4 regions of the Streptomyces sp. NPDC036822 genome follow, and region 3 is predicted to be linked to each of the others. Evidence: riboswitches for the same ligand, from Rfam matches in the RefSeq annotation. Region 3 holds a riboswitch; each other region holds the start of a gene.
What was found. Region 3 has a riboswitch for cobalamin ahead of ACZ68P_RS00295 (cobalamin biosynthesis protein). Riboswitches for the same ligand answer to the same signal wherever they lie in the genome.
Positions count from the first base shown of each region.

Region 1 (6,907 bases), on a different contig from region 3:
CATGTTGCCGGCCGACGCCGTGGCCGAGCTCTCCACCTGGAGCACGAAGACGTGCCCGTTGACGGTGTCCGTCGCGATGGCCTGCGGAGCCGGGTTCTTCACCAGGTCCACGGTCTGGAGCAGCCTGCCGGTCACACCGGACAGGTCGATGCCGTTGGTGTCCGTGTACGCCATGTTCCCTCCCCTGGGTCCTGTCCGGACCCGACCCGTCATGATCACACGGGTGTGCGAGGGGCCGAGCGGCCCCCTCGCGACGGCGCGTGCGAGCCGGGGTGGGGAGTGCGGCACCGATCAGGCGGCACGGGTAGGGCGGTACGTCAGGCGGTACGGGTCAGCCGCCATACGTTGTCCACCCGGGTGCCGGACCTGCCGTCGGGCGAGGACAGCGCGCGCTCCACGCCCTCCAGGGTGTCCACCCGCCAGGGGTGCGGCAGGGCGAGCATCGCGAGCACGCCTTCGAGCGTGGGGAAATCGGCGTCGAACGGGTACTCGTGCTCCTCCATCCAGGAGGGCCATGCGGCGTGCATCGCGATGAGCAGGGTGCCGCCCGGCGCGACCGCTTCGGCGGCCGACCTGAACACCCCCTCCTGGTCCAGGGCGACGGGCGACTGGAGGAACTGGGCGCTCACCAGGTCGAACTCGCCCTTGGGGAAGGTCACTCCGAGTTCGTGCCGCTCGAACGCCACCCGGTCGGCGAGACCCGCGTCGGCGGCGTGGGCGGCCGCCCGCTCGAGGGCCGTGGCGGAGATGTCCACGCCGGTCACCCGCCATCCGCGCGAGGCCAGCCACAGGACGTCACCTCCCTCACCGCAGCCCAGGTCCAGGGCGGTGCCCGGCTCCAGGCCGGCCGCCTCACGGACGAGCAGCGGGTTCGGGTCACCGCTCCAGACGCGCGCGCTGGTGCTGTAGCGCTCCTCCCAGAACTCCGTCGGATCGGTGGGCTGCGGGGTCGGCATGAAGGCTCCTTCGAAGACGGTCGCTGGGTGCCGGCGGCACCTGGGCTCAGAGTCGCCAAGGCACGGGAAGACGTCAAACACGCTTGCCGATTCGGCAACTGCGCGGCGGAGCCCGGGACGTGCGCACTTTCGCTCCGCTCGCGCGGAACCGTAGGATCACCTGGTCATCACCGCGACGGGAGACAGGAAGCCGGTGCGAAACCGGCACGGTCCCGCCACTGTGACCGGGGAGTGCACCCGTCGAGACGCCACTGCGCGCACGCGTGGGAAGGCTGGGGTGTACGCCGATCCGGGAGTCAGGAAACTGGCCTGTCGCGGGCCCGATCCGAGGAGCGCGGACTCCCCAGGAGGCTTTTCTTGTACCCCAGCACGTCCGGCATGCCCGGCACACCCCCCGTATCCGGGGCGCCTCGTACGCCCGGCGCATCCCCCGCCGCCCGTCCGCGACGCCGTTCCGTGCGCGCCGCGGCCCTGGCCTTCGCCCTGTCGGGAGTCCTGCTCACCGGCTGCGGCAGCTCGCCGTCCACGGCCGCCGGCCCGAAGGGCCCCGCACCGGCCGCCAAGGGCTTCCCCGTCACCGTCGACAACTGCGGTACGCGCACCACGTACGACGAGCCGCCCTCCAGGGTGGTGACGATCCACCAGCACCCCGCGGAGCTGATGCTGGCCCTCGGACTGAAGGGCCGGATGGTCGGCACGGCGTTCCCCGACTCGGACGTCCTGCCCGCTTTCCGGAAGGACTTCGCGGCGATCCCGGAACTGGCGAAGAAGGAGCCGTCGTTCGAGTCCGTCCTCGACGCGGAACCGGACTTCGTCTACGGCGGCTACGCCAGCGCGTTCTCCGAGAGCGAGGGACGCTCGCGGAAGGCGTTCGCCGACGCCGGCATCGACACCTACCTCAACCGCGAGTACTGCGGGAAGAAGAAGGTGTCGATGACGGACACGTACGACGAGATCCGCACCATCGGCTCGCTCTTCGGCGTTCCGGAGCGCGCCGACGCGCTGGTGGCCGACCTCAGGGGCCGCGTCGCGAGGACGACGGAGGCCGTGAAGGGCGCGGCCGCCGTCCCCGTCTTCGTGTACGACAGCGGTGACAAGTCGGCGTTCACGGCGGGGGGCAAGAGCCTCGGCACCGAGGTCATCCGGCTCGCCGGGGGCGCCAACGTCTTCGCCGACCTGGACGACGTCTTCGGTGACGTCTCCTGGGAACAGGTCGTCGCCCGCAAGCCGGAGGTCATCGCCGTCTACGACTACGCGGGGGCGGACAGCGTCGAGCGGAAGAAGGAGTTCCTGCTGTCCCAGCCCGCCCTCGCCGAGGTGCCGGCGGTGCGGAACAAGCGCTTCGTGGTGCTGCCGCTGACCGCGACCCTGGTCGGGGTCCGCGCGCCGTACGCGGTGGAGGACCTCGCCCGCGGGCTGCATCCCGAGCGCTTCCGGTGACGGCCCCGGCGAACGCCGTGTCCGCCGCCGATTCCGCCCCCGTCTCCCCCGGCACCTCCGCCCGGCCCGCGGATCCGGACGTCCCCGGCCCCTCCGCCCGGGGCACGGACCCGCACCGGGGGGCCGGGGCGCGCCGCGGCGCGTTCCCCGTCGCCCTCGCCGTCCTGGCGGTCGTGCTCCTGGCGTCGATGACGGCGGGCATGGCCATCGGATCGGTGCACGTGCCTCCCGGCCAGGTGTGGGGCATCGTGACGCACGCGCTCGGTGCCGACTGGTCGGAGCCCACCTGGTCGTCGGCGCGCGAGACCATCGTGCTCGACGTCCGGGCGCCGCGCGTGCTGCTGGGGGCGGTGACGGGCGCCGGGCTCGCGGTGGTGGGCACCGCCATGCAGGCCCTCGTGCGCAATCCGCTCGCGGAGCCGTACCTCCTGGGGGTGTCCTCGGGCGCCTCGTTGGGCGCCGTCGCGGTGATCGTCTTCGGGGTGAACCTCTTCGGACCGGTCTCCCTGTCGGTCGCCGCGTTCGCCGGCGCCCTGCTGACCCTGCTCCTCGTCTACACCACGGCCCGGTCCGGCGGCCGGATCACCTCGGTGCGCCTGGTGCTCTCGGGCGTGGCGTTCGCCTCCGTCCTCACGGCGGTCATGGACGTCCTGCTGCTGACCAGTGACCGGGGCAACGAGGCGCGGGCGGTCCTCGCCTGGACCCTCGGAGGCCTGGGCGGTGTCCAGTGGGACACGCTGTGGCTGCCCGGCGCGGCGCTCGCGCTGGGCATCGCGGTCCTGCTGACGCGGACCCGTTCGCTGAACCTGCTGCTGGCGGGCGAGGAGGCGGCCGCGACGATGGGACTCGACGTGGCCCGGTTCCGGGCCCGGACGTTCGTCCTGCTCTCGCTGGTCACCGGCGTCCTGGTGGCGGCGGCCGGGCCGATCGGGTTCGTGGGGCTGATGATGCCGCACACGGTGCGGCTCTTCGTCGGCGGCGACCACCGCCGGGTGCTGCCGACGGCCGCCCTGGGCGGAGCCGTGTTCCTGGTCTGGGCGGACATCGCGGCGCGGACGATCGCGGCGCCGATGGAGATTCCCGTCGGTGTCCTCACGGCGCTGTGCGGGGGCCCGTTCTTCCTGTGGCTGATGCGCCGGGACGCCCGGCGCACGGCCGACCGGGGAGCGCCATGACGGCGGCCGAACTCGTCGTCGAGGGCGTCACGCTCACGGCGGGGGCGCACCGGCTCGTCCGGGACGTCTCGCTGACCGCCCGGCCCGGCGAGGTGATCGGCCTCGTCGGGCCCAACGGCAGCGGCAAGTCCAGTCTCCTGCGGGCCGTCTACCGCGTGCTGCGCCCGGACGGCGGGAGCGTGCGGGTGGACGGCACGGAGGTCCGGTCGATGCCGGTGCGGCGGCTCGCCCGCACACTGGCCGCCGTGGTGCAGGAGAGCGGTGCGGACTTCGACCTGACCGTGCGGGACGTGGTCTCCATGGGACGCACGCCGCACAAGCGGCTCTTCGACGGCGACACCGGTGAGGACGCCCGGATCGTCGGGGCCGCGCTGGAATCGGTGGACGCCGCCGAACTGGCCGACCGCTCCTTCGACCGGCTGTCCGGCGGTGAACGCCAGCGCGTCCTCATCGCCCGCGCACTCGCCCAGCAGCCCGCCCTGCTGGTCATGGACGAGCCGACCAACCACCTGGACATCCGCCACCAGCTGGAGGTTCTGGGTCTCGTGCGCCGGCTTGCGGCCACGGTCCTGGTCGCCCTCCACGACCTGAACCTCGCCGCCTTCTACTGCGACCGCCTCTACGTCCTGCGCAAGGGAGCGGTCACCGCCACGGGCACGCCCGCGGAGGTGCTCACCCCGGACCTGCTGCGGGGGGTGTACGGAGTGACGGCCGAGGTCGCCGTCCATCCGCGTACGGGAGCGCCGCAGGTGACGTTCCTGCCCGGGGAGGCCGACCTGCCCGCCCCCGCGCCGGGGCGCCGCTGACGAGGGCGTACGCGGGCCGAGTCCAGGGGGCCGGCTCCGAACCGCGGGGGCGCCGGATGGTCGGACGCGTCCGTGCCGCGGGCCGACGGCCCGCGGCACGGACGCGTCTCAGGGGTGGACCTGGATCTCGCCGATGCCTGAGCCGAGGCTCGAGCAGTGCGCCGTCGACTGGCCGGAGTCGCCGGGCGCGAGGGTGACATGGTCCCCGTCCGCGTCGGGGGACCAGCCGCAGACCAGGTGGACCCAGAAGGTCTGGGTCTGGGTGCCGTTGTTGGTGCACAGCGCCCAGCCGGTGTAGTCGTCGATGTTGTGCTTGCCGGTGTGGCACGAGAGCCCCGGCGGGGTGGCGGAGGGGGCGGCCACGGCGGGTGACACGGCGGCGGGCAGCGCCAGGACCAGGGCGGCGGAGGCGAGGAGACCGGCGCGCAGGGCCGCGCGCGCCGGGTCGTTCATGAGCGTCACGGTGCTTCTTTCCGTCAGGGGGGTGGGGTGCCTCCCCCACCCTTCCGCGCGCCGGAAGTGCCAAAACAGCGCTGGGATTCACGTTCGGTGAGCGAAAGGTTCCGGCACATCCGGGTACCACCCGCGCAAGGTCGAGGACCGTCGCGGAGAGGGGCTCCGGGACGCCGGCGCCTCAGTCTCCGCGAGGCGACTGCTCGCCGGTCCCCTCGGCGGCCGCGATGCCGGCGATCAGCGTGTCGAGCCCGCCCTTGATGCGGTCGAGGTCCCAGCCGCGCTCGGTGCGCTGGAACTCGAACAGGCCCGGTGTGTACGCCATGAGGAGCAGATCGGCGACGTAGGCGGCGTCCACGCCGGGGGCGAGCCGCGCGACCATGTCGACGACCTGCTCGTGATGCCGGCGGAACGGAGCGCTGCGATAGCGCCCCGCGGGCGCGCTGGACTCCGCGAGGAGCAGCAACTGCCGATTGGCGTCCACGAGGTCGGCCATGCCGTGCAGGAAGACGCGCAGCCGGTCCCGTGGCCCCGGAGCTCCGTCCTCGCAGTGGCGCGTGAACGTCTCCTGGAAGCGGTTCTCGTTGTCCTCGATCAGCGCGTAGACGAGCTCCGCCCGGCTGCGAAAGCGCCGGTAGACCGTGCCGACCCCGACTCCGGCCTCCTTGGCCACCGCGTCGAGGGACAGCTCGGCGCAGCCGTCCGCGGCGAGCCGGCGCCGCGCAGCGTCGAGGATGCGCAGGCGGTTGCGGGCGGCGTCGGCGCGCTCGGTGGGGGCGGTCATGCCGAGCAGCGTAACGGACGTAGCGGAGAGGTCTCCGCTTACCCCCTTGAGAAACGGATACCACTCCGCTTAGGGTGGCGACACGTCAACCGGAGAGCTCTCCGGTTGAAGGTCGGAGCTCCCCCGCCCCCTGTTCGCAAGGAGACGCACGCCATGACCGACGCACCCCCCGCCACGACCGCGCCCGCCCCGCTCCTCAACGGCCGGTCGATCGGCATCGCCTACCACGCGATCGCCGCCGTGCGGGACCGGCTCCTCGCCGGCGCGGGCCTGACCTTCCACCAGTCCGTGGCCCTCAAGGCGGTCGCCGACGGACTCGGCCGCGCCGGCGCCGTCGAGCACGTGACCGCGACGCTCAAGGTCGGCGAGGAGGAGGCGCGGGCCCTGCTCGACGGACTCACCGACGCCGGTCTGATCGACGCCGCCGGGACGTCCCTCACCGACGAGGGCGACAGCCGGCAGCGAGGGTTCACGGACGCCGTGGCCGGACTGACGGAGCGGCTGTACGGAGACCTGCCGGTGACCGAGCGCGAGATCGCCGCCCGCGCGCTGGCCCATGTCACGGCCAGGGCGAACGCCGAACTCGCCGCGCCGTAGGCGATCCGCACCCCCACGACCGCCGCCGCCCCCGTCGCCGACCCGCAGCCGGAGCGCCGGCCCCCGGCCCCGGGCCCGGCCCGTGCGACGTCGGGACGCACGCCACCCGGGCCGGTCAGGTGAGCTTGAAGAAGAGTGTGTCCTGGGTGTACCAGTCGACGTTCTTCGTGGCCGTCTGCCACTCGTCGTGCTCGAAGTCGAGCTTCTCGATGAGTTCCTGGACGTCGTAGCGGAAGTCGGGGTCCATCCGGTCCAGGACCGAGCGATAGGCGTCGGCGGCCGCCTTGGTCTTCGCCAGCGGCAGGTGCCCGATGGCGGGGTACCCGTCCATCGCGTACGGGAGGAAGGGGAACTCGTCGGGCAGCCCGCCGTAGAGGTACCCGTGGGGCAGGAGGTCGGCGGGCACGCCGAGGCGGCGCATCTCGTCGTCCACGAGGCCGAAGAACGTCGAGGGCTTGGAGTAGGTGCCCAGGTGGTAGGGGTCGGAGGCGTTGCGGTCGATGATGTGCTGCATCGCCGCGTGGTAGGCGTTGCCCGCGCACTCCGCGTCCGAGTTCGTGTGCCCGGCGAGGAGGTGGTCGAGGGCGTCGGGGATGGACAGCCCCCAGTCGACGCCCTGGGCGTCGAGGGAATCCTGGTGGGCCTGGGCGTACCTGCGGATGCCGTCGAGGATGCGGGCCTGCTCCGCCGTGAGAT
Region 1 covers NZ_JBVJPY010000015.1:120,569-127,475, forward strand. The annotation lists gene ACZ68P_RS28360 (hypothetical protein) at 1-174, opposite strand, end outside; gene ACZ68P_RS28365 (class I SAM-dependent methyltransferase) at 318-956, opposite strand; cobalamin riboswitch at 1,103-1,283, shown strand; gene ACZ68P_RS28370 (ABC transporter substrate-binding protein) at 1,335-2,396, shown strand; gene ACZ68P_RS28375 (FecCD family ABC transporter permease) at 2,414-3,571, shown strand; gene ACZ68P_RS28380 (ABC transporter ATP-binding protein) at 3,568-4,377, shown strand; gene ACZ68P_RS28385 (hypothetical protein) at 4,486-4,830, opposite strand; gene ACZ68P_RS28390 (TetR/AcrR family transcriptional regulator) at 5,012-5,614, opposite strand; gene ACZ68P_RS28395 (hypothetical protein) at 5,768-6,211, shown strand; gene ACZ68P_RS28400 (DUF7691 family protein) at 6,327-6,907, opposite strand, start outside.
Region 1: linked by a shared signal. The riboswitch ahead of ACZ68P_RS28370 (ABC transporter substrate-binding protein) and the one ahead of ACZ68P_RS00295 (cobalamin biosynthesis protein) in region 3 are both predicted to bind cobalamin.

Region 2 (6,907 bases), on a different contig from region 3:
CTGATCTGCGCGTCCTTGACCTCGCAGAGCCAGCCGTCGACGTGCAGCAGGAAGTCGTCGAAGCCGTCGTCGTCGGGCCGGTCCTCCATCCCCAGGTCGTGGTCGAGCTTGGCGGCCTGGATCAGCGTCCAGATCTGGGCGCGGATCGCCGGCAGCTTCGAGGGGTCCATGGAGGAGATCTGCGCGTACTCGTCGAGCAGCTGCTCCAGGCGCGCGATGTCGCCGTAGGAGTCGGCGCGGGCCATCGGCGGCACCAGGTGGTCGACGAGCGTGGCGTGCACCCGCCGCTTGGCCTGGGTGCCCTCGCCCGGGTCGTTGACCAGGAAGGGGTAGATCAGCGGGATGTCGCCGAGCGCGGCGTCCGGGCCGCAGGCGGCGGAGAGGCCGGCGTTCTTGCCGGGCAGCCATTCGAGGTTGCCGTGCTTGCCGAGGTGGACCATCGCGTCCGCCCCGAAACCGCCGTCCTCGGCGCGGGCGGCGATCCAGCGGTAGGCGGCGAGGTAGTGGTGGGACGGCGGGAGATCGGGATCGTGGTAGATCGCGATGGGGTTCTCGCCGAAGCCGCGCGGCGGCTGGATGAGGATCAGCAGGTTCCCGCGCCGCAGGGCCGCGAGGACGATGTCGCCCTCCGGGTTGCGGGAGCGGTCCAGGAACATCTCGCCGGGCGCCGGGCCCCAGTGCTCCTCGACGTGGCGGCGCAGTTCCTCGGGCAGGGTCGCGTACCAGCGCTTGTAGTCGGCGGCCGGGATGCGGACGGGGTTGCGGGCGAGCTGCTCCTCCGTCAGCCAGTCCCGGTCGTGGCCGCCGGCCTCGATCAGGGCGTAGATCAGCTCGTCGCCGTCGCCGGAGACCAGACCGGGGATCTCGTCCTCGGGCCCGAAGTCGTACCCCTCCTCGCGCAGGCGCCGCAGCAGCGCCACGGCGGAGGCGGGGGTGTCGAGGCCGACCGCGTTGCCGATGCGGGAGTGCTTGGTCGGGTACGCGGAGAGGACCAGGGCGAGCTTCTTCTCGGCGTTCGGGATGTGCCGCAGGCGGGCGTGGCGGACGGCGATCCCGGCGACGCGGGCCGCGCGCTCGGCGTCGGCGACGTACGCGGGCAGGCCGTCCTCGTCGATCTCCTTGAAGGAGAACGGGACGGTGATGAGCCGGCCGTCGAACTCGGGCACGGCGACCTGGCTGGCGGCGTCCAGCGGGGAGAGACCCTCGTCGTTCTCCTCCCAGGCCGCGCGGGAGCCGGTGAGGCACAGCGCCTGGAGGATCGGCACGTCGAGGGCGGCGAGCGCGCCGGCGTCCCATGCCTCCTCGTCTCCGCCCGCCTGGGCCTCGGCGGGCTTGGTGCCGCCGGCCGCGAGGACGGTGGTGACGATGGCGTCGGCGCCGCGCAGCCGGTCGAGCAGCTCGGGCTCGGGGGCGCGCAGGGAGGCGACGTACAGCGGGAGCGGGCGGGCGCCGGCGTCCTCGAGGGCGTCGCACAGGGAGCCGATGAAGGCGGTGTTCCCGCTCATGTGGTGGGCGCGGTAGTAGAGCACGGCGACCGTGGGGCCGTCGGCGTTCCTCGGCTCGCGCTCCAGGGGCCCCCAGGTGGGGGCGGCGGCCGGGGCCTCGAAGCCGTGGCCGGTGAGCAGCACGGTGTCGGCGAGGAACCGGGCGAGCTGCTCCAGGTTGTCCGGGCCGCCGTGCGCCAGGTAGGCGTGGGCTTCGGTGGCGACGCCGATGGGGACCGTGGAGGCCTCCATGAGCTGGGCGTCGGGGGCCTGTTCGCCGCTGAGGACGACCACGGGGCGGGCCTGGCCGTCGGCGAGCAGGGCGTCCAGGCCGTCCTCCCAGGCGCGCAGCCCGCCGAGGAGGCGGACGACGACGAGGTCGGTGTCGTCGAGGAGGCCCGGCAGCTCGTCGAGGCCGAGGCGGGAGGGGTTGGCGAACCGGTAGGCGACCGGGCCGCCGGCCGCGCGGGCGCTGAGCAGGTCGGTGTCGGAGTGCGACAGCAACAGAATTCGCATGCGAGCGCAGGCCTTCCTCGGGGTTGTCCGCGCCCCGGGTGGTCGTGTGGACGGCGGGAGTTCCTGACTCACCCGGCCCCCGTTCCCGGGACGGGCTCACAGTGGCGGGACCGCGCCGGAATCTCACCGGGCTTCCTCCCCGGGGTCCTGGGACCCCATGCCGTCTGCATAGTAGATCCTGCGCGCGGCGGCCCGAAGGGTCGGCCGGATCCACGTGGGTATGCTCGCCGCCATGCCGCCCACCCCACCCACAACGCCCAACCAGGGCGAACCTCTCATACGGGACCGTGGCGATGCCTGCCCCGGGGCGCTGCGACTGCACCCCGCCGACGACGGCCGCCTGGCGCGATTGCGCCTGCCCGCAGGGCTGTTGACGGCGCGTCAGGTGCGGTGTCTGGCCTCGGCGGCAGACGAGCTGGGCGACGGCCGGATCAGCGTCACCTCACGGGGGAACGTGGAGCTGCGCGGCCTCGGCGAGGACTGCGGGGCGGCCCTCGCCGGGCTGCTGGCCCCGGCCGGACTGCTGCCCTCCGTGACCCACGAGCGCGTCCGGAACATCGTCGCCTCGCCCCTGGCCGGAGTCGACGGAAAAGGCTGCCAAGACGTGCAGTTGTGGGCGCGTGAGCTGGACGCCCTGCTGTGCTCGCGGGACTGGACGACGGCACTTTCCGGTCGTTTTCTCTTCGCCCTGGACGACGGGCGCGAAGACGTCGGCGGACTCGGCGCGGATGTGACGTTGTTCTCAACCTCCACGACGTCCGCGATGTCCGCGATGACGTCAGGAGCTTCCGGATCCGGCGCGCTGCTGCGGGTCGCCGGGTGCCGGGTCTTCCGGGTCGCGGCCGCCGACGCGCCCCGCGCCGCCCTCGCGGCCGCCGACGCCTTCCTGGCCGCAGCCCGTGAGGCCGGCACCGGCGCCTGGCGCGTGCGCGAACTCCCGGAGGGCGTCGGGCCGGACCTCGCGGCCGCGCTCGACCGCGCGGGCGTCCCGGCCGAACCCCTGGCGCCGGACGCCCCCGGCACGGCGGGCCCGGACGCCGACGGCGCGGGGCCGCGCCCCGGCGTCCACGCCCACCCCCTGACCGGGAAGCACGCCGTCGCCGTCGCCGTCCCGCTCGGCCGCCTCACCTCCGCGCAGCTGCGCGCCCTCGCCCCCGACGACGACGGCGGCGGTGGCGAGCTGCGGCTCACTCCGTGGCGCGGAGCCGTCGTGACCGGCCTCGCCGACCGAGCGGCCGCCGGGGCGCGGCTCGACGCGCTCGCCGAGGCCGGACTGATCACCCGCGCCGGCTCCCCGTGGCTCGGCGTGGGCGCGTGCACCGGACGGCCCGGGTGCGCCAAGTCGCTCGCCGACGTCCGGGCGGACGCGACCCCCGGCCACGGCGCGGGCGGGCTCCCCGTCCACTTCTCCGGCTGCGCACGGCGCTGCGGCCACCCCAAGGGCACCTGGGTCGACGTCGTCGCCACCGGCGACGCAACGTACGAGGTCGACGGCGTCCCCACCCCGAGAACGCAACTGGCGGCCGCTGTGGCGACAGCCCGTACACCCACCACGAGATGAGCGAGAGCAACAGGATGTTCGACTACGAGAAGGACGGCGCGGAGATCTACCGCCAGTCCTTTGCCACGATCCGCGCCGAGGCGGATCTCGCGGGTCTGCCCGCCGACGTCAGCCAGGTCGCGGTCCGGATGATCCACGCCTGTGGCATGGTCGACCTCGTCCGGGACCTCGCCTACTCGCCCGAGGTCGTCTCGCGCGCCCGCGCCGCCCTGCGCGCCGGCGCGCCGATCCTCTGCGACGCGCAGATGGTGGCCAGCGGGGTGACCCGCAAGCGGCTGCCCGCCGACAACGACGTGGTCTGCACCCTCTCCGACCCCTCCGTGCCCGCCCTCGCCGCCGAGCTCGGCACGACCCGCAGCGCGGCGGCCCTGGAGCTGTGGCGCGACCGCCTCGAAGGCTCGGTCGTCGCCATCGGCAACGCGCCCACCGCCCTCTTCCGCCTCCTGGAGATGATCGAGCAGGGCGCCGGGCGCCCGGCGGCCGTCCTCGGCATACCGGTCGGCTTCATCGGCGCCGCCGAGTCCAAGGACGCGCTGGCCGCGCACGCCTCCGGCGTCGACCACCTCGTCGTCCGGGGACGGCGCGGCGGCAGCGCCATGACGGCCGCCGCCGTCAACGCGATCGCGACCGAGGCGGAGATCCAGGCATGAGCGGCAAGCTGTACGGGGTCGGACTCGGCCCCGGCGACCCGAACCTGATGACCGTCGCTGCCGTGAGGGCCATCGAGGCCGCCGACGTCATCGCGTACCACTCGGCCCGCCACGGCCGGTCCATCGCCCGCTCCATCGCGGCCGAGCACATCCGCGAGGACCACGTCGAGGAGCGGCTGATGTACCCGCTCACCGTGGAGACCACCGACCACCCCGGCGGCTACCGGGGAGCGCTCGACGACTTCTACGAAGAGGCGTCGGCACGGCTCGCCGCCCACCTGGACGCGGGCCGCACGGTCGCCGTCCTCGCCGAGGGGGACCCGCTCTTCTACGGCTCGTACCAGCACATGCACAAGCGTCTGGCACACCGCTACGACACGACGGTCATCCCCGGCGTGACCTCGGTGAGCGCCGCCGCCGCCCGGCTCGGGGAGCCGCTGTGCGAGGCGGAGGAGGTCCTGACGATCATCCCCGGCACGCTGCCGGAGGACGAGCTGACGGCCCGGCTCGCGGGCACGGACTCGGCGGTCGTGATGAAGCTGGGGCGGACCTTCCCGACCGTGCGGCGCGCCCTGGAGCGGGCCGGCCGGCTCGACGACGCGCGGTACGTCGAGCGGGCGTTCATGGCCGGCGAGCGGACGGCGACGCTGGCCGAGGTCGACCCGGCCTCGGTCCCCTATTTCTCGGTGGCCGTGCTGCCCTCCCGCATCGACCAGGAGGCGCCCGTACGCGAACGGGGCGAGGTCGTCGTCGTCGGCACCGGCCCGGCGGGCGCGCCCTGGCTGACGCCGGAGTCGCGCGGCGCCCTGGTCAACGCCGACGACCTGGTCGGCTACACCACCTACGTCGACCGGGTGCCGGTCCTGCGGCCGGGCCAGCGGCGCCACGGCTCCGACAACAAGGTCGAGTCCGAGCGGGCCGAGTTCGCCCTCGACCTGGCGCGGCGCGGGCGGCGGGTCGCGGTCGTCTCCGGCGGCGACCCGGGCGTCTTCGCGATGGCCACGGCGGTCCTGGAGGTGGCGTCCGAACCGCGCTACGCGGACGTGCCCGTGCGCGTCCTGCCCGGGGTCACCGCGGCCAACGCGGCGGCCGCGGCGGCGGGCGCCCCGCTGGGCCACGACTACGCCACGATCTCCCTGTCCGACCGCCTCAAGCCCTGGGACGTCATCGCCGAACGGCTGCGCGCCGCGGCGGGGGCGGACCTGGTCCTCGCCCTCTACAACCCGGGGTCGAGGGCCCGTACGCACCAGGTGGCGGCCGCCCGTGACCTGCTGCTCGAACTCCGCTCGCCCGAGACGCCGGTGGTCGTGGCGCGGGACGTGGGCGGGCCCGAGCAGTCGGTGCGGGTGGTGACCCTGAAGACGCTGGAGCCGTCGGAGGTCGACATGCGCACGCTGCTGCTGATCGGCTCCTCGCAGACCCGGGCCGTCGAGCGCGGCGACGGCCGGACCATCACCTGGACGCCCCGCCGCTACGGGTGAAGGTCCCCAGGCCCTCGGTGTCCAGGTACTCGACGGTGAAGGACTTCCCGTCCGGGGTGAAGGTGACCCCGGTGAGCCCGACGGCGTTCTCGCCGGCGGTCGGGAAGCTGAACGTGTCGCCGGCGTAGTGGGTGAGCCGGTACGTCTGGGGCTTCGGCCCCAGACGGAGCGTCAGGGCGCCGTCGGCGCCGGCGACGACCTCGGCCCGGCCGTAGTAGTCGTTCTCGTACGTGCCCGCGTAGGTCTCCGCCGCCTTCGCGGGCGCCGCACCGGACGGCGGGTGGGCGTAGTCGGTCTTCGAACGGCCCGCGTCCGCCTCCTGCTGGTACAGCGCGTCGACGATCGGCATCCAGTCGCGGCTGACCTCGCCGGTCTGCGCGATGTCGAAGAAGTCGAGGGCGACGGCGTCGGCGACGCCGACCGGCGCGGTGTTGGTCAGGACGACGATGCCGAGCTGCTCGCCGGGCAGCATCGTGACGTTCGTGTGCGCGCCCTCGGCGAAGGCTCCCGTGTGGGAGAGCCTGAGCCGGCCCTGGTCGTCGTAGCTCACGTTCCAGCCGAGGCCGTAGAAACCGGTCCGGGCGGCCGGGGCGTGGGGCGGGTTCGACACCGACTCGGGCTGGTGGGTGCGCTCCAGGGCCTCGGCGTCGACGATCTGCCGGCCGTCCAGCTTGCCGTTCGCGAGCTGGAGCCGCATCCAGGTGGCCATGTCACGGGCGGTCGAGCTGACGCCGCCGGCGGGGGCCTGGGCGTCCGGGTCCCTGACGAACTCCGGCTTCCAGACGCCGTCCACCTTGACGTGGCCATAGGCGCGGTCGGGGGCCTTCACGAAGTCCTCGAAGCGCGAGCTGGTGGAGTCCATTCCGGCCGGCTTGTAGAGGGTGTCGGCGGCCAGTTTCTCCCAGGGCACGCCCTTCGCGTCGGCGACGGCCTGGGCGGCCGCCGTCAGGCCGTAGTTGGTGTAGGCGTAGCTCGCGCGGAACGGGGCCAGGGGCTCGTGGCGCAGGTGGGACAGGATGTACGCGCGGTCGTAGCCGAGGTCCTCCAGCAGGTCTCCCGCGTGGTCGGGCAGGCCGCTGCGGTGGGAGAAGAGGTCCTCGACCGTCACGTGCGAGGTCACCCACGGGTCCTTGAGCCGGAAACCCGGCACGTGCGGGGCAACGGGCATGGTCCAGCCTCCGGTGCCCACGGCCCCGGAGACGATGGTCGAGGCGA
Region 2 covers NZ_JBVJPY010000003.1:381,963-388,869, reverse strand. The annotation lists gene cobN (cobaltochelatase subunit CobN) at 1-2,000, opposite strand, end outside; cobalamin riboswitch at 2,039-2,177, opposite strand; gene cobG (precorrin-3B synthase) at 2,221-3,561, shown strand; gene ACZ68P_RS09275 (precorrin-8X methylmutase) at 3,576-4,211, shown strand; gene ACZ68P_RS09270 (precorrin-2 C(20)-methyltransferase) at 4,208-5,692, shown strand; gene ACZ68P_RS09265 (serine hydrolase) at 5,664-6,907, opposite strand, start outside.
Region 2: linked by a shared signal. The riboswitch ahead of cobN (cobaltochelatase subunit CobN) and the one ahead of ACZ68P_RS00295 (cobalamin biosynthesis protein) in region 3 are both predicted to bind cobalamin.

Region 3 (6,907 bases):
CCGACTCGCGCACCGCGCCCCGCAGGGAGACCCGCAGCCCGTCCTCCTCGTCGATGCCGAGGCCGTGGGCGTAGGGCAGGACGCCGTACGTCCGGCGCCCCGTGAGGCCGAGCAGCATGTCGAGCCCGGGTTCGAGCAACGAGACGTCGCCCCGGAACTTGTTCACGAGGTAACCCGCGATCAGCTCCTGGTCCTCGGGCGCCAGGAGCGCCGTCGTCCCGAAGAACTGGGCGAACACCCCGCCCCGGTCGATGTCGCCGACCACGAGCACCGGCAGCCGCGCGGCCCGCGCGATGCCCATGTTCACGATGTCCGTGCGCCGCAGGTTGATCTCGGCCGGACTGCCCGCCCCCTCGCAGATCACGGCGTCATACGTGCCCCGCAGCTCCTCCAGGCACGCGAGGACCGGCTCGAAGAGTTCCTGCCGCCGTCCTCCGTGCAGCAGCTTCCCGGGGGACGACCCGCCGGGCCCTCCGAAGAACCCCCGGGCACTCAGCTCGCCCACCGGCTTGCCCATCAGTACGACCTGGCTGGAGCGGTCGCTGCCCGGCTTCAGCAGCACCGGGTTCATCAGGGCGGTCGGCTCCACCCGCGCGGCCTGCGCCTGCATGGCCTGCGCCCGGCCGATCTCCGCGCCCTCCCTGGTCACGAAGGAGTTCAGGGACATGTTCTGCCCCTTGAACGGCGCGACCTTCACTCCTTGGCGCACCAGCCAGCGGCAGATCCCCGCCGTGACGACGCTCTTGCCCGCGTCGGACGTGGTCCCGGCGACCAGCAGCCCCCCGCCTGTCATGCGTTCCTCCGCTTCGTCGCGCCCGCCAGGGCCCGTCCGGTCACACAGACCGCCAGCGTCAGCCCGGTCACCCGGCGCGACAGCCGTACGGCACGCTCGATGTCCGCCACGTCCACGTCCCGGCCCTCCGTGTTGAGCACCGGCCGGTGTTCCACCCGGCCGCCGTACGACAGCGTCCCTCCCAGCCGCACGCCGAGCGCTCCCGCGAAGGCAGCCTCGACGGGGCCGGCGTTGGGGCTCGGATGTGCGGCCGCGTCGGCGCGCCAGGCCCGCAGCGCCCCGCGGGGGTCGCCGCCCGCGACCGCGGCGAGCACGGCCGTCAGCCGCGCTCCCGGCCAGCCGGCGAGGTCGTCGAGCCGGGCCGAGGCCCAGCCGAAGCGGCGGTACGTGGGGTTCTTGTGGCCGACCATCGCGTCCAGGGTGTTCACGGCCCGGAAGCCGACGAGCCCCGGGACACCGGCCACCGCGCCCCACACCAGGGCGCCGACGACCGCGTCGGAGGTGTTCTCGGCGACGGACTCCACGACCGCGCGGGCCATCGCGGGGCCGTCCAGGGCCTGCGGGTCGCGGCCGCACAGATGCGGCAGCCGCTCGCGCGCCACGTCCAGGTCCCCGGCGGCCAGCGCCCCGCCGATGGCCCGGGCCTCCCGGCCCAGGGTCGTGCCCCCGACGACGGCCCACACGGCGGCGGCGGTCAGGGCGGCGGACGCGGCGGGCCGGTTCCGTACCGTGCGGGCGGCGAGGGCGCCCAGGGCGGCCGTGCCGCCGACGCAGACGGCGGTGTGCAGCGCGCCCCACCCGCGGTGGTCGCGCCGCAGGAGGCTCTCGACGGCTCCGGCGGTCCTGCCGAACGCGGCGACGGGATGGCCGCGGCGCGGATCGCCGAGGAGCAGGTCCACGGCCAGGCCGACGGCGGCGCCGTACGCGAAGACGTCCGTGGACGCGAATACACCGGTGGCTGCTCTGCGGCCAGGCATGGCGCTGTGTCCTCACTCAGGGTCCGCGCCCTGGCTCGACGTGACCGGCGGTGAGAGTTCCTGGCTCCCGGGGATCAGCTCCCCGGTCACAGTGGCGGGACCGCGCCGGATTCGCACCGGACTTCCTCTTCTGCCGCCGTAAATGGCCCCGGAAGTCCACCACGCGGCGCGAACAGCCGTCAACTCACCCTTGACCTGCGGCGGGAGAGTGTGCGAAGCCCCACAACGACGACCGGGCGGGCCGCACCTTTCGGTGCGACCCGCCCGGGGGTGGTGTCGTGACGCGTCAGACGACGATCAGATAGATGCCGTACGCGACGGCCGCCGCGCAGAGCGCGAAGCAGGCGTACGCGCCGGTGCGGGCCAGGGTGGCGGAGCCTCCCTGGGCGGCGGCCTGCTCCTGCTTGGAGAGGCCGATGATGCCGAGGGTGAACAGGCCCACGAGGGCGACGGTCGCCACGAGGCTGACTCCGAAGACGGAGCCGAGAGCTGCCCAGTCGATCTTCATGTGGTTCGTCCTTACACCGCGGCGGCGGGGGCCGCGGGGGCTGCCGGGTCCGTGGGGGCCGGCGAGGGGATGGTGGTCTTGAGGTCCTCGTCCGCGACGGCGGCGACGGAACCGGCCGGCGGCGGGGTGACGGCCGCGATGGCGGTGGTCACGACGCCCGCGGGCTCGTCGAGGTCGTCGTCGGTGACGTTGTGGTGGTCGACCGGCTTGCGGCGCGAGAGCGCCCAGATGACTCCGGAGCCGGCGATCAGCAGGACGGCGACGGCAACGATGCCCCACGTGCCCTGCTTGGTGAGGAACTCGGCGCCGGCGGCGACCAGGCCCGCCGCGGGAAGGGTCAGGCCCCAGGCGATGAACATCCGGGTGGCGGTCGACCAGCGGACGACACCGCCCTTGCGGCCGAGGCCCGCGCCCATCACGGCACCCGAGCAGGACTGGGTGGTGGAGAGCGAGAAGCCCAGGTTCGAGGAGGCCAGGATGACCGTGGCGGCGCTGGTCTGGGCGGCGAAGCCCTGCTGCGGCCGCAGGTCGGTGAGGCCCTTGCCCATGGTGCGGATGATGCGCCAGCCGCCGAGGTAGGTGCCGAGCGCGATGGCGACGCCGGCGGAGACGACGACCCACATGGGGGGGTTGGAGCCGGGGGCGAGGACGCCGCCGGTGACCAGCGCCAGGGTGATGACACCCATCGTCTTCTGCGCGTCGTTGGTGCCGTGGGCGAGGGAGACGAGACCGGCGGAGGCGATCTGGCCGGCGCGGTAGCCCTTGGCCGTGTGCTTCTCGTCGGTCCGGGCGCCGATGCGGTACGTCAGGCGGGTGGCCACCATCGCGGCGAGGCCGGCGACGAGCGGCGCGGCGATCGCGGGGATGAGGACCTTGGTGACGATGGTCGAGCCGTTCACGGCCGACCAGCCGGCCGACATCACGGCCGCGCCGATGAGTCCGCCGAAGAGGGCGTGGGAGGAGCTGGACGGCAGGCCGAGCAGCCAGGTCAGCAGATTCCAGAGGATGGCGCCGACGAGCGCCGCGAAGATCACTTCGGTACGAATGCCCTGCTCGTTGATGATCCCGCCGGAGATCGTCTTGGCGACCTCCACGGACAGGAACGCGCCGACCAGGTTGAGCACGGCGGACATGGCCACCGCCGTCTTGGGCTTGAGGGCACCGGTCGAGATGGTCGTCGCCATCGCGTTGGCGGTGTCGTGGAAACCGTTCGTGAAATCGAACACGAGAGCTGTCACGACCACAATCGCGAGCAGCAGCGTGATGTGTTCCATTTACCCAGGCAATCGTTTGACGTCAGTGGCTCGTCGAACGTAAGCAACCTGGGTGAACGGAAGATGAACTGGGCCGGGCGGTGTGGTGACCCGATCCGGTGTCGGCGCATTCCGCTTACGGTCTCGGGGGCGGTTTCCGTCCACGATGCGGTCATCGCGCAACCCCGGGTAATCCGGGCTGTTCCGGGGCACATGCGACTTCGTTCCTTTCCGCCCCACACGCCCCGTGTCAGCCCGTGGACCGCGCGTGCACCGATTCAGCCGCACGAGGGACCCGCCAGAGTGACCCATGTCACTCTCCGGTGGCCGTCCGCACGTCCCCTGGGACAACGCGCCGGTCGCACGCGGTCCCCGAGCGGCGATCCGCCGCCGCGGCGCCTCCCGCCCGGCACCGCGCCCGGCCCGCCGCGCTTCCCGGGTGGCAGTACGCCGCCCGCGTACCGACACTGGGACAGTGCGCCCGGCTACAGCGACGGCAGCGGCCGTCACCACTCTGATCGGTGTCGGCGCGGCCGCGGTGGCGGTCGGCCGCTACGCGGGCGACGCCGCCCTCAAGGCGGCGTCCGGGCGGCCCCTGCCCGGAGACCCACGCCTCACCGTGCACGCCACCGGCCCCGGCAGGGTCACCCTGACCCGCAGCCTCGCCTCCCTGCGTCCCGGTACGTACGGCATCGAGGGCCCCGACTTCCACGGCTTCGTCGGCCCCGTCCTCGACCGCGTCCCGCACACCGCCGACACCGTCGTGCGGCGTCTGGAGCGCGTCGAGCTCGGCACCCTCGAACCCGGCGCCCGCGTCCGGCTCACCCCCGAGCTGCACGCCGGCACGCCCCGCACCGCCGTCGGCGTCGTCTACGAGGACGTCGAGATCCCCGGCGAACTGGGCAGTCTGCCCGGCTGGCTGATCCCCGGCCCCCGCCCCACCTGGGTCATCGCCGTGCACGGCCTCGGAACCAGCCGCCGTCACCCCCTCAACCTCGTCCCTTTCCTCACCCGACGGCAGATCCCCGTCCTGTGCGTCGCCCACCGCGGCGACGAGGGCGCGCCGGCCTCCCCGGACGGACTCGCCCACCTCGGCGACTCCGCGTGGCGGGACGTCGACGCGGCCATCCGCTACGCCGTCCGCCGGGGCGCCGTGGACGTCGTGCTGCACGGCTGGGGGACCGGCGCCACCATGGCCCTGCGGGCCGCCGCCGACTCGGGCGTACGGGACAGCGTCCGCGGCCTCGTCCTCGACTCCCCGGTCCTCGACCCGCAGGCCACGCTGCGCCACCTCGCCGCCGCCCGCCGGGTCCCCCGGCCGCTGCTGCCGTTCGCGGTCCACGCCGCCCAGAGCAGGTCGGGGCGGCGCGGCGACCGCCTCCCCGACCCCCCGGACCCGGCCGGCCTCCGCGTGCCGACCCTGGTCTTCCACGGCCCGGACGACACCCTCGCCCCCTGGGAAGCCTCCCTCGAACTGGCCGCGAGCCGCCCCGAACTGGTCACCCTTCAGGCGGTCCACCAGGCCCCCCACGCCGCCATGTGGAACGCCGACCCGGTCCGCTACGAGGAGACCCTGCGGCGCTTCCTCACCCCGCTGCTCTAGGGGATGGCGCGAAAGCCCCGTCGGGGAGCTTTCGAGAGGCCCACCCGAGCCCGCCCGGGGCCCGCCCCCCGGACTCGGCCTTCCGGTGGATGCCCGCACATTCCGGACACTCTCCGGGGCGTGCCCGGCCGCACCCCGCGCCGCCGCGCCGCCGCGTCTGACGATGATCCGCATTCCGATTGGGCTTTCGGGCCGTCAGCGGGAAGACTGCCCCCGTGACGTCTCGAAAGCCTGATGAGCAAATGGCGCGCAACTCCAGACTCCGACTCGTCCGTCCGCGGGCACTGGCCGCCGCCCGACGGGCCGTGACGACGCGGCGCACCCGGCCGGCCCCGAGGCCGCCCGAAGGCACTCCGCCCCGTGCGGAACTGGCCCGCCAGGCGCGTACCGTCCTGGCCGACGCCGTACGGATCGCCCGCTGGACCGCCGGCGACCGCGAGGCCGACCCCACCCCTCCGGCCGGCCTCGAAGCCCGCTCCGCACAGGAACGCGCCGCGGCGGCACTCGACCTGACGCCCGGCCAGGTGCGCGCCGGCTGGGACCGCGCCCGGCTCGCCGGCCTCGTGGAGCTCCACGGCGCCACCGCCCGCCCCGGCTGGCGGCTGCACGCCTGGGACCGCGACGACTCCGCCGTCCTGCGCGGCTGGGTCGCCCTCTTCGACGCCTGGTCCCTGGTCCACCCCGCCCCCGGGGACGTGCCGCCCAGCGCCGTAGCCGAGGTCGTCGAGGCCGTTCCCCAGGTGCTCTCCCTGCTCCAGCTCTCGGCCGGCCCTGTACTCGTCCCGGCCCTGCTCGACCTGCTCCGGCAGCGCGTCCAGGAGCTGCGCGAGGAGCGCTGCGAGGTTCCCGCCCAGGGAGCCGCCGTTCCTCCGCCCGGCACCGACGCCTCCGCCGACGGCGGAGCGGCCGACTCCGCGGAGGGCGGCACCGACGGCCTCCCCGCCCTGCTCGACTGGGCCCTGGACGGTCTCGCCGCCGTCGGCGCCCTCACCCTGGGCGACGGCCAGGCCACCCTGACCCCCCTCGGCAACTGGGCGGTCTGGGTCAAGCTGGAACAGATCTGCGTCGCCGCCCAGAGCCCGGCCGGCAACATCGAGCAGTCCGCCGAGGACATGCTCCGCGGCTGCGCCCGCCTCACTCCCGGCCCCGCCCGCGACGAGTACCGAGCCTGGCTCGCCGCGCGCACCCTCTCCAGCGCCGTGACCGAACTCCTGGCCGTGGCCCGCGGTGAGGACGCCCTGCTGCGCGGCCTCGCCTTCGAGGCGCTCCGGGTCGTGGGAGCCCCCGCCGAGGCCGAGGTCCGGGCCGCCGTCCAGGAGGCCTCGCTCCGTCCGTACGCGCTGCTCTGGCTCGCCGAGTACGACGGCGCCGACCCCGACGACGCCCCGGACGTGCTCACCCGCGAGGAGGCCACCTGGCTCTGGGTGGACACCGCCGCGGCCGTCGCCGACCACGGCGAGAGCGCGCTGCTGGTGCGCCATCTCGACTCCGCCGTGCAGGGCACCGTCCCGGCCCTCCTCGACGAGGTCCGGGCGGTCGGCCACCCGCGTACGGTCCAGGTCCTCGTCGCCCTCGCCGCCGCGCACCCCGACCCGGCCCTGGCCAAGGCGGTCCGCCGGGCGGCCTTCCAGGTCCACACCGGGGGATCGTGACCCCGGCCGTGCCCGGAGACGACGCCGCGCGGGCGCGGGCCCGGCGGGCCGGCGCTCAGCCCGCCGCGACACCCGGGGTGTACGTCCCGAAGCTCCAGATGTTGCCCTCGGCGTCCCGGGC
Region 3 covers NZ_JBVJPY010000001.1:48,303-55,209, reverse strand. The annotation lists gene ACZ68P_RS00300 (cobyric acid synthase) at 1-793, opposite strand, end outside; gene ACZ68P_RS00295 (cobalamin biosynthesis protein) at 790-1,770, opposite strand; cobalamin riboswitch at 1,806-1,946, opposite strand; gene ACZ68P_RS00290 (hypothetical protein) at 2,057-2,278, opposite strand; gene ACZ68P_RS00285 (inorganic phosphate transporter) at 2,290-3,552, opposite strand; gene ACZ68P_RS00280 (alpha/beta hydrolase) at 4,007-5,134, shown strand; gene ACZ68P_RS00275 (hypothetical protein) at 5,377-6,786, shown strand; gene ACZ68P_RS00270 (VOC family protein) at 6,842-6,907, opposite strand, start outside.

Region 4 (6,907 bases), on a different contig from region 3:
GCCGCGGCCGCCGTCGACCGGGAGGCGGACCGACTGACCGACCTCGACTCCGCGATCGGCGACGCCGACCACGGAGCCAACCTCAGGCGGGGTTTCGCCGCCGTGACGGACGTCCTGGCGAAGGAACCTCCCGCGACGCCGGGAGGTGTGCTCACCACCGCCGGACGACAGCTGATCTCGACCGTCGGCGGCGCCTCAGGACCGCTGTACGGGACGCTCCTGCGCCGCACCGGCAAGGCGCTCGGCGAGACCCCGACCGTGACGCGCGAGGCGTTCGCCGACGCGCTGGCGGCCGGGGTCGCCGCCGTCGCGCAGCTCGGTGGAGCGCGTGTCGGCGACAAGACGATGCTGGACGCGCTCGTCCCGGCGGCCGAGGCGCTGCGCGCGTCCTTCGGAGCGGCCCGGGCCGCGGCCGAGGAGGGTGCGCTGGCGACCGTGCCGCTCCGGGCGCGCAAGGGCCGCGCCAGCTATCTGGGCGAACGCTCGATCGGGCACCAGGATCCGGGCGCCACCTCGTCCGCGCTGCTGATCGCCGCCCTCGCGGAGGTGGTCCCGTGACCGGCGGCCGGGTCGGCATCGTCCTCGTCTCGCACAGCGCCGCCGTGGCCTCGGCCGTCGCCGAACTCGCCCGGGGCCTCTCCGGTGGCGGCGCCACCGCGCCGATCCTGCCCGCCGGAGGGACTCCGGACGGCGGTCTCGGCACCAGCTCCGAACTGATCGCCGAGGCGGCGAAGGCGGTCGACCAGGGCGCCGGTGTCGCCCTGCTGGTCGATCTGGGCAGCGCCGTACTGACCGTCAAGGCGCTCCTCGCCGAGGGCGACGAACTTCCGGAGGGTGCGCGGCTCGTGGACGCGCCCTTCGTCGAGGGCGCGATCGCCGCGCTCGTCACGGCCACGGCGGGCGGGGATCTGGCCGCCGTGGAGGGGGCGGCCGCGGAGGCGTACACGTACCGAAAGGAGTGAGAGAGGGCGCGAGAGACTCGTCACACACCGTCCGCACGGGCCTCCGTGTTGTGATGCGCCTGGTCAACCCACTAATGTCACAGCGCCTTGGTGTACGGGAAACCGGTGCGGTACCGGTGCGGCCCTCGCCACTGTGATCGGGAAGTCCGGCTCCACCCTCTGGGGGGAAGACCCTTCAGGGGAGCCACTGCACCACCGCGGGAGACCGTTGCGGTGTGGGAAGGCGGAGCCGCGACGGCATGACCCGTCAGCCAGGAGACCGGCCAAGGTGCGTTGTCCATCCACGAGGTGCTGGAGAGGGTCTCCCGATCATGCATATAGCCGAGGGCTATCTACCCCCCGTGCACGCGGCCGCCTGGGGCGTCGCGTCCGCCCCCTTCGTCGTCCACGGCGTTCGTGCCCTGACCCGCGAGGTCAAGGCCCATCCCGAGTCCACCCTGCTGCTGGGTGCGGCCGGTGCGTTCACCTTCGTTCTGTCCGCTCTCAAGCTCCCTTCGGTGACGGGGAGTTGCTCCCACCCCACCGGCACGGGGCTGGGGGCGATCCTGTTCCGGCCGCCGGTGATGGCGGTCCTGGGCACGATCACCCTGCTGTTCCAGGCCCTGCTGCTCGCGCACGGCGGGCTCACCACGCTCGGCGCCAACGTGTTCTCGATGGCGATCGTCGGGCCCTGGGCCGGGTACGGGGTGTACCGGCTGCTGCGGCGGTTCGAGGTGCCGCTGATGGTGAGCGTGTTCTTCGGAGCGTTCGTCGCCGACCTCTCCACGTACTGCGTCACGAGCGTCCAGCTCGCGCTGGCCTTCCCGGACCCGGGCAGCGGCGTCGTGGGCGCGCTCGCCAAGTTCGGCGGCATCTTCGCCGTCACGCAGCTGCCGCTGGCGGTCAGCGAGGGGCTGCTCACGGTGCTCGTGATGCGGCTGCTGACGCAGTCCAGCAAGGGCGACCTGACCCGGCTCGGGGTGCTGCTCCCGGGCGACCGGAAGACCGAGAAGGCGGAGGCGAGCGCGTGATGAGCCGTAACGCCAAGATCAACACGCTGCTGCTGCTCGTCGTGGCGGCCCTGGCCGTGCTCCCGCTGATGCTAGGCCTCGGTGACCACAAGGAGGAGCCCTTCACCGGCGCCGACGGCGAGGCGGAGGTGGCGATCACGGAGATCGCTCCCGACTACGAGCCGTGGTTCAGCCCGCTCTACGAGCCTCCGTCCGGCGAGATCGAGTCGGCGCTGTTCTCGCTCCAGGCCGCCCTCGGCGCCGGTGTCCTGGCCTACTACTTCGGGCTGCGCAAGGGCCGCAGGCAGGGCGAGGCCCGAGCCGGGGCGAAGCCGCCGGCGAAGCCGTCCGGCGACGAGTAGGCGCGGATGCTGCCGATCGACGCGGCGGCGCACAGCAGTCGCTGGCGCCGCCGTCATCCGTGCGAGAAGGCGGCTCTGGGTTTCGGCCTGACGCTGTGCGCGGTGTGCCTGCCGCCGTGGCCGGGAGCCGTGCTCGTCGCCGCGGCCACCCTCGCGGTCCTCCTCGGTCCGGCCGGTGTCCCGGGACGCCAGCTGTGGCGGGCGTTCCGCATTCCGCTGGGCTTCTGCGTGACGGGCGCGGTTCCTCTGCTGTTCGAGGTGGGCGGCCCGCGCGGTGTCGTCGCCCTGGCACCGGACGGTCCGGTGCACGCGGGCGAGCTGCTGCTACGGACCGCGGCCGCCTCCCTGGGGGTGCTGCTTTTCGCGTTCACCACGCCCGTATCGGACGTGCTTCCCCGGCTGGTCCGGGCGGGGGTGCCGGCCCCCGTCGTGGACGTCGCCCTCGTGATGTACCGGATCAGCTTCCTGCTCCTCGACGCGATGGCGAAGATCCGCCAGGCGCAGGCGGCCCGGCTGGGGCTGACCACACGGGCGGCGACCTGGCGCTCGCTCGCCGGGCTCGGGGCGACGGCGTTCGTGCGCGCCTTCGACCGGGCGCAGCGCCTGCAGACCGGGCTGGCGGGGCGCGGGTACGACGGGACCCTGCGGGTCCTGGTGCCCGCCGCCGCCGTCTCGCGCCGCTTCCTGGCGGCGACGGCCGGGCTGCTCGTCGGTCTCGTCGCGCTCACTCTCGTACTGGAAAGGTCCCTGCCGTGAGTCTTCGTTCCCCTGTCGTGGAACTGGTGAGGGCGGGCTTCGCCTACGAGGACGGGCCCGCGGTCCTCGACGGGATCGACTTCGCCGTACCGGAGGGGCGGTCGCTGGCCCTGCTCGGCAGGAACGGCAGCGGCAAGACGACGCTGCTGCGGCTGCTCAGCGGTGGTCTGCGGTGCGCGAGCGGCGCGCTGCGGCTCGACGGCGAGGAGGTGTCGTACGACCGCAAGGGGCTGACCCGGCTGCGGACGACGGTCCAGCTGGTCGTGCAGGACCCCGACGACCAGCTGTTCGCGGCCTCGGTGGGTCAGGACGTGTCGTTCGGACCGATGAACCTGGGGCTGCCGGAGGAGGAGGTACGGCTCCGGGTGCGCGAGGCGCTGGAGGCGCTGGACATCGTGGCCCTGGAGGACCGGCCGACCCATCTGCTGTCGTACGGGCAGCGCAAGCGGGCGGCGATCGCGGGCGCGGTGGCGATGCGGCCGCGCGTACTGATCATGGACGAGCCGACGGCCGGGCTCGATCCGCACGGTCAGGAGCGGCTGCTCGAGGTGCTGGGGCGGCTGCGGGACGCGGGGACGACGGTGGTCATGGCGACCCACGACGTGGATCTGGCCCTGCGCTGGGCGGACGAGGCGGCGGTCCTCGCCCCGGACGGCCTGCGGACCGGGCCGGTGACCGACCTCCTCGCGGACGACGCGCTGCTCGCCTCGGCACGGCTCCGTCAGCCGTGGGGCATGGCCGTCGCCCGGCTGCTGCGCGCCCACGGCCTGCTGGCCGCCGACGCTGACGGCCCCCGCACGGCGGAGGAGCTGGACGCCTGGGCCGGGGTGGGCAGCCCGTAACGGGCGGACGCCGAGGGCGCCGACCGGGCTCGGGCGGGGCGGAACCCGTCCGAGCGCTGCCGCGGGCGGGGTGGGATCGGTACGGATCCCACCCCGCCCGCCCGTGTGCGGCGGGCCGGCACCAGGGAGACCGCCCGCCCCTGGCCCCGTCCGTGGAGGCGGGCGGGTGAGCTCGGTCCGTCCGTGGGGGCGGGGGGTCCGTGCCCGGACGTAGCGCAGATCACGCCCCTGCCGTTATGCAACTTGTTGCACAAGTCGCCTCGGGTCGTCTACAACAGGGCGTGACGATCCTGCGCGAGGAGGCGCCCCGATGGCCCCGACCACCCCGTACCCGCACCTGCTGAGCCCGCTCGACCTCGGCTTCACCACCCTTCCCAACCGGGTGCTCATGGGGTCCATGCACGTCGGCCTCGAAGAGACCGAGAACGGCTTCGCGCGGATGGCCGCCTTCTACGCCGAGCGTGCGCGCGGCGGAGTCGGCCTCATCGTGACCGGCGGCATCGCCCCGAACGAGGCCGGCCGCCCCTGGGACGGCGGCGCCAAGCTCAGCACCGACGAGGAGGTCGCCGAGCACCGGCTCATCACCGACGCCGTGCACGAGGCGGGCGGCAGGATCGCGATGCAGATCCTGCACTTCGGGCGGTACGCCTACCACCCCGCCCTCGTCGCGCCCAGCCCGATCCAGGCACCGATCAGCCCCTTCGTACCGAACGAGCTGACCGACGCCGAGGTCGAGCAGACGGTCGAGGACTACGCCCGCTGCGCCGAGCTGGCCAAGGCCGCCGGATACGACGGCGTCGAGGTCATGGGCTCCGAGGGCTACCTCATCAACGAGTTCATCGCGGCCGCCACCAACCGGCGCACCGACCGGTGGGGCGGTCCCTACGAGAACCGGGTCCGCTTCCCCCTGGAGATCGTCCGCCGCATCCGCGAGCGCGTCGGCGAGGACTTCATCCTCGTCTACCGGCTCTCGATGCTCGACCTCGTCCCCGGCGGCTCGACGCTGGAGGAGGTCGTCGCGCTCGCCAAGGAGATCGAGGCGGCCGGCGCCACCATCATCAACACGGGCATCGGCTGGCACGAGGCCCGTATCCCCACCATCGCCACCTCCGTGCCCCGCGGCGCCTACACCTGGGTCACCAAGAAGCTGATGGGGGCGGTGAGCATCCCCCTTGTCACCAGCAACCGCATCAACACCCCCGAGGTCGCCGAGCAGATCCTCGCCGAGGGACGCGCGGACATCGTCTCCATGGCCCGGCCGTTCCTCGCGGACCCCGACTTCGTCGCCAAGGCCGCGGCCGACCGCGCCGACACGATCAACACCTGCATCGGCTGCAACCAGGCCTGCCTCGACCACACGTTCAGCCTGAAGATCACCTCCTGCCTGGTGAACCCGCGCGCCTGCCACGAGACCGAACTGGTCCTCTCCCCCACCCGCCGGGCCAAGCGGATCGCCGTCGTCGGCGCGGGTCCGGCCGGGCTCGCCTGCGCGGTCTCGGCCGCCGAGCGCGGCCACACGGTCACCCTGTTCGACAGCGCTGACGAGATCGGCGGTCAGCTGAACGTCGCCAAGCGCGTACCGGGCAAGGAGGAGTTCAACGAGACCCTCCGCTACTTCCGCGTCCAGCTCGACGCCCGGGGCGTCGACGTCAGGCTGAACACCACGGCCACGCCCGACCTCCTCGCCGCGTACGACGAGGTCGTCGTCGCCACCGGCGTCACCCCGCGCACCCCCGAGATCCAGGGCATCGACCACCCCAGCGTCGTCAGCTACCTCGACGTCCTGCGCGACGGCGCGCCCGTCGGCGAGCGGGTCGCGATCATCGGCGCCGGCGGAATCGGCTTCGACGTCGCGGAGTTCCTCACCGACGGCGGCGAGGGCGCGAGCCAGGACGCGGAGACGTACTTCCGCCAGTGGGGCGTCGACACCGGCTACGCGGAGCGGGGCGGGCTGCGCGCTCCCGAGCGCCCCCGGCCCCCGCGCCAGGTGCACCTGCTCCAGCGCAAGTCGACCAAGGTCGGCGCCGGCCTCGGCAAGACGACGGGCTGGATCCACCGCGCCGAGATGAAGCACCGGGGCGTCACCATGGTCGCCGGCGCCTCGTACGAGCGGATCGACGACGAGGGCCTCCACCTCACCGTCGACGGCGAGCCGCGGACCGTCCCCGTCGACACGATCGTCCTGTGCACCGGGCAGGAACCGCGCCGCGGCCTGTACGAGGAGCTGATCGCCGCGGGCCGCACCGCGCACCTGATCGGCGGCGCCGACGTCGCCGCCGAGCTGGACGCCAAGCGCGCGATCGACCAGGGCACCCGCCTGGCGGCGGCTCTGTGACCCACGCGGCCCGTACCCAGGTCGGGTCCGGAAGGTCTCGCCCGGGTATCGGGCCCTCCGGGCGGACGCCGACACCTTCCGTACGCTCCCTAGGATTGCGCGCATGTCCCTGCCGCACGCGATCCTGACCGCGCTGCTCGAGAAGCCGTCCTCCGGTCTCGAGCTGACGCGCCGCTTCGACAAGTCGATCGGCTACTTCTGGTCGGCCACGCATCAGCAGATCTACCGTGAGCTGGGCAAGCTGGAGCAGGCGGGGCACATCCGTGCCCTGCCCGCCCGGACTCCGGCACGCGGGCAGAAGAAGGAGTACGAGGTCCTGCCCGCGGGCCGCACCGAGCTGACCGACTGGGTGGCCAGGACCGAGGAACCCAAACCCCTGCGCTCCGCGCTGCTGCTGCGGATGCGGGCCGCCGCGGTCGTCGGGGCCCCCGGGATGGCCGCCGAGCTGAGGCGCCATCTCGACCTGCACCGGCATCAGTTGGAGGAGTACCTCGAGATCGAGGCGCGCGACTTCCCGCCGGCGCGCCGGGAGAGCGAGCCCGACCGGCTGCGGCACCTCGTCCTGCGCGGCGGGATCGATCTGGAGCGGTTCTGGGTGGAGTGGCTGACCCACGCCCTGGCGGAGCTGGATCGGTAGCGCCGGGGACGGCCTGAGCGCGGC
Region 4 covers NZ_JBVJPY010000005.1:270,675-277,581, reverse strand. The annotation lists gene dhaL (dihydroxyacetone kinase subunit DhaL) at 1-558, shown strand, start outside; gene ACZ68P_RS14480 (PTS-dependent dihydroxyacetone kinase phosphotransferase subunit DhaM) at 555-962, shown strand; cobalamin riboswitch at 1,034-1,244, shown strand; gene ACZ68P_RS14475 (energy-coupling factor ABC transporter permease) at 1,274-1,972, shown strand; gene ACZ68P_RS14470 (energy-coupling factor ABC transporter substrate-binding protein) at 1,972-2,313, shown strand; gene cbiQ (cobalt ECF transporter T component CbiQ) at 2,320-3,069, shown strand; gene ACZ68P_RS14460 (ATP-binding cassette domain-containing protein) at 3,066-3,911, shown strand; gene ACZ68P_RS14455 (FAD-dependent oxidoreductase) at 4,222-6,246, shown strand; gene ACZ68P_RS14450 (PadR family transcriptional regulator) at 6,350-6,883, shown strand.
Region 4: linked by a shared signal. The riboswitch ahead of ACZ68P_RS14475 (energy-coupling factor ABC transporter permease) and the one ahead of ACZ68P_RS00295 (cobalamin biosynthesis protein) in region 3 are both predicted to bind cobalamin.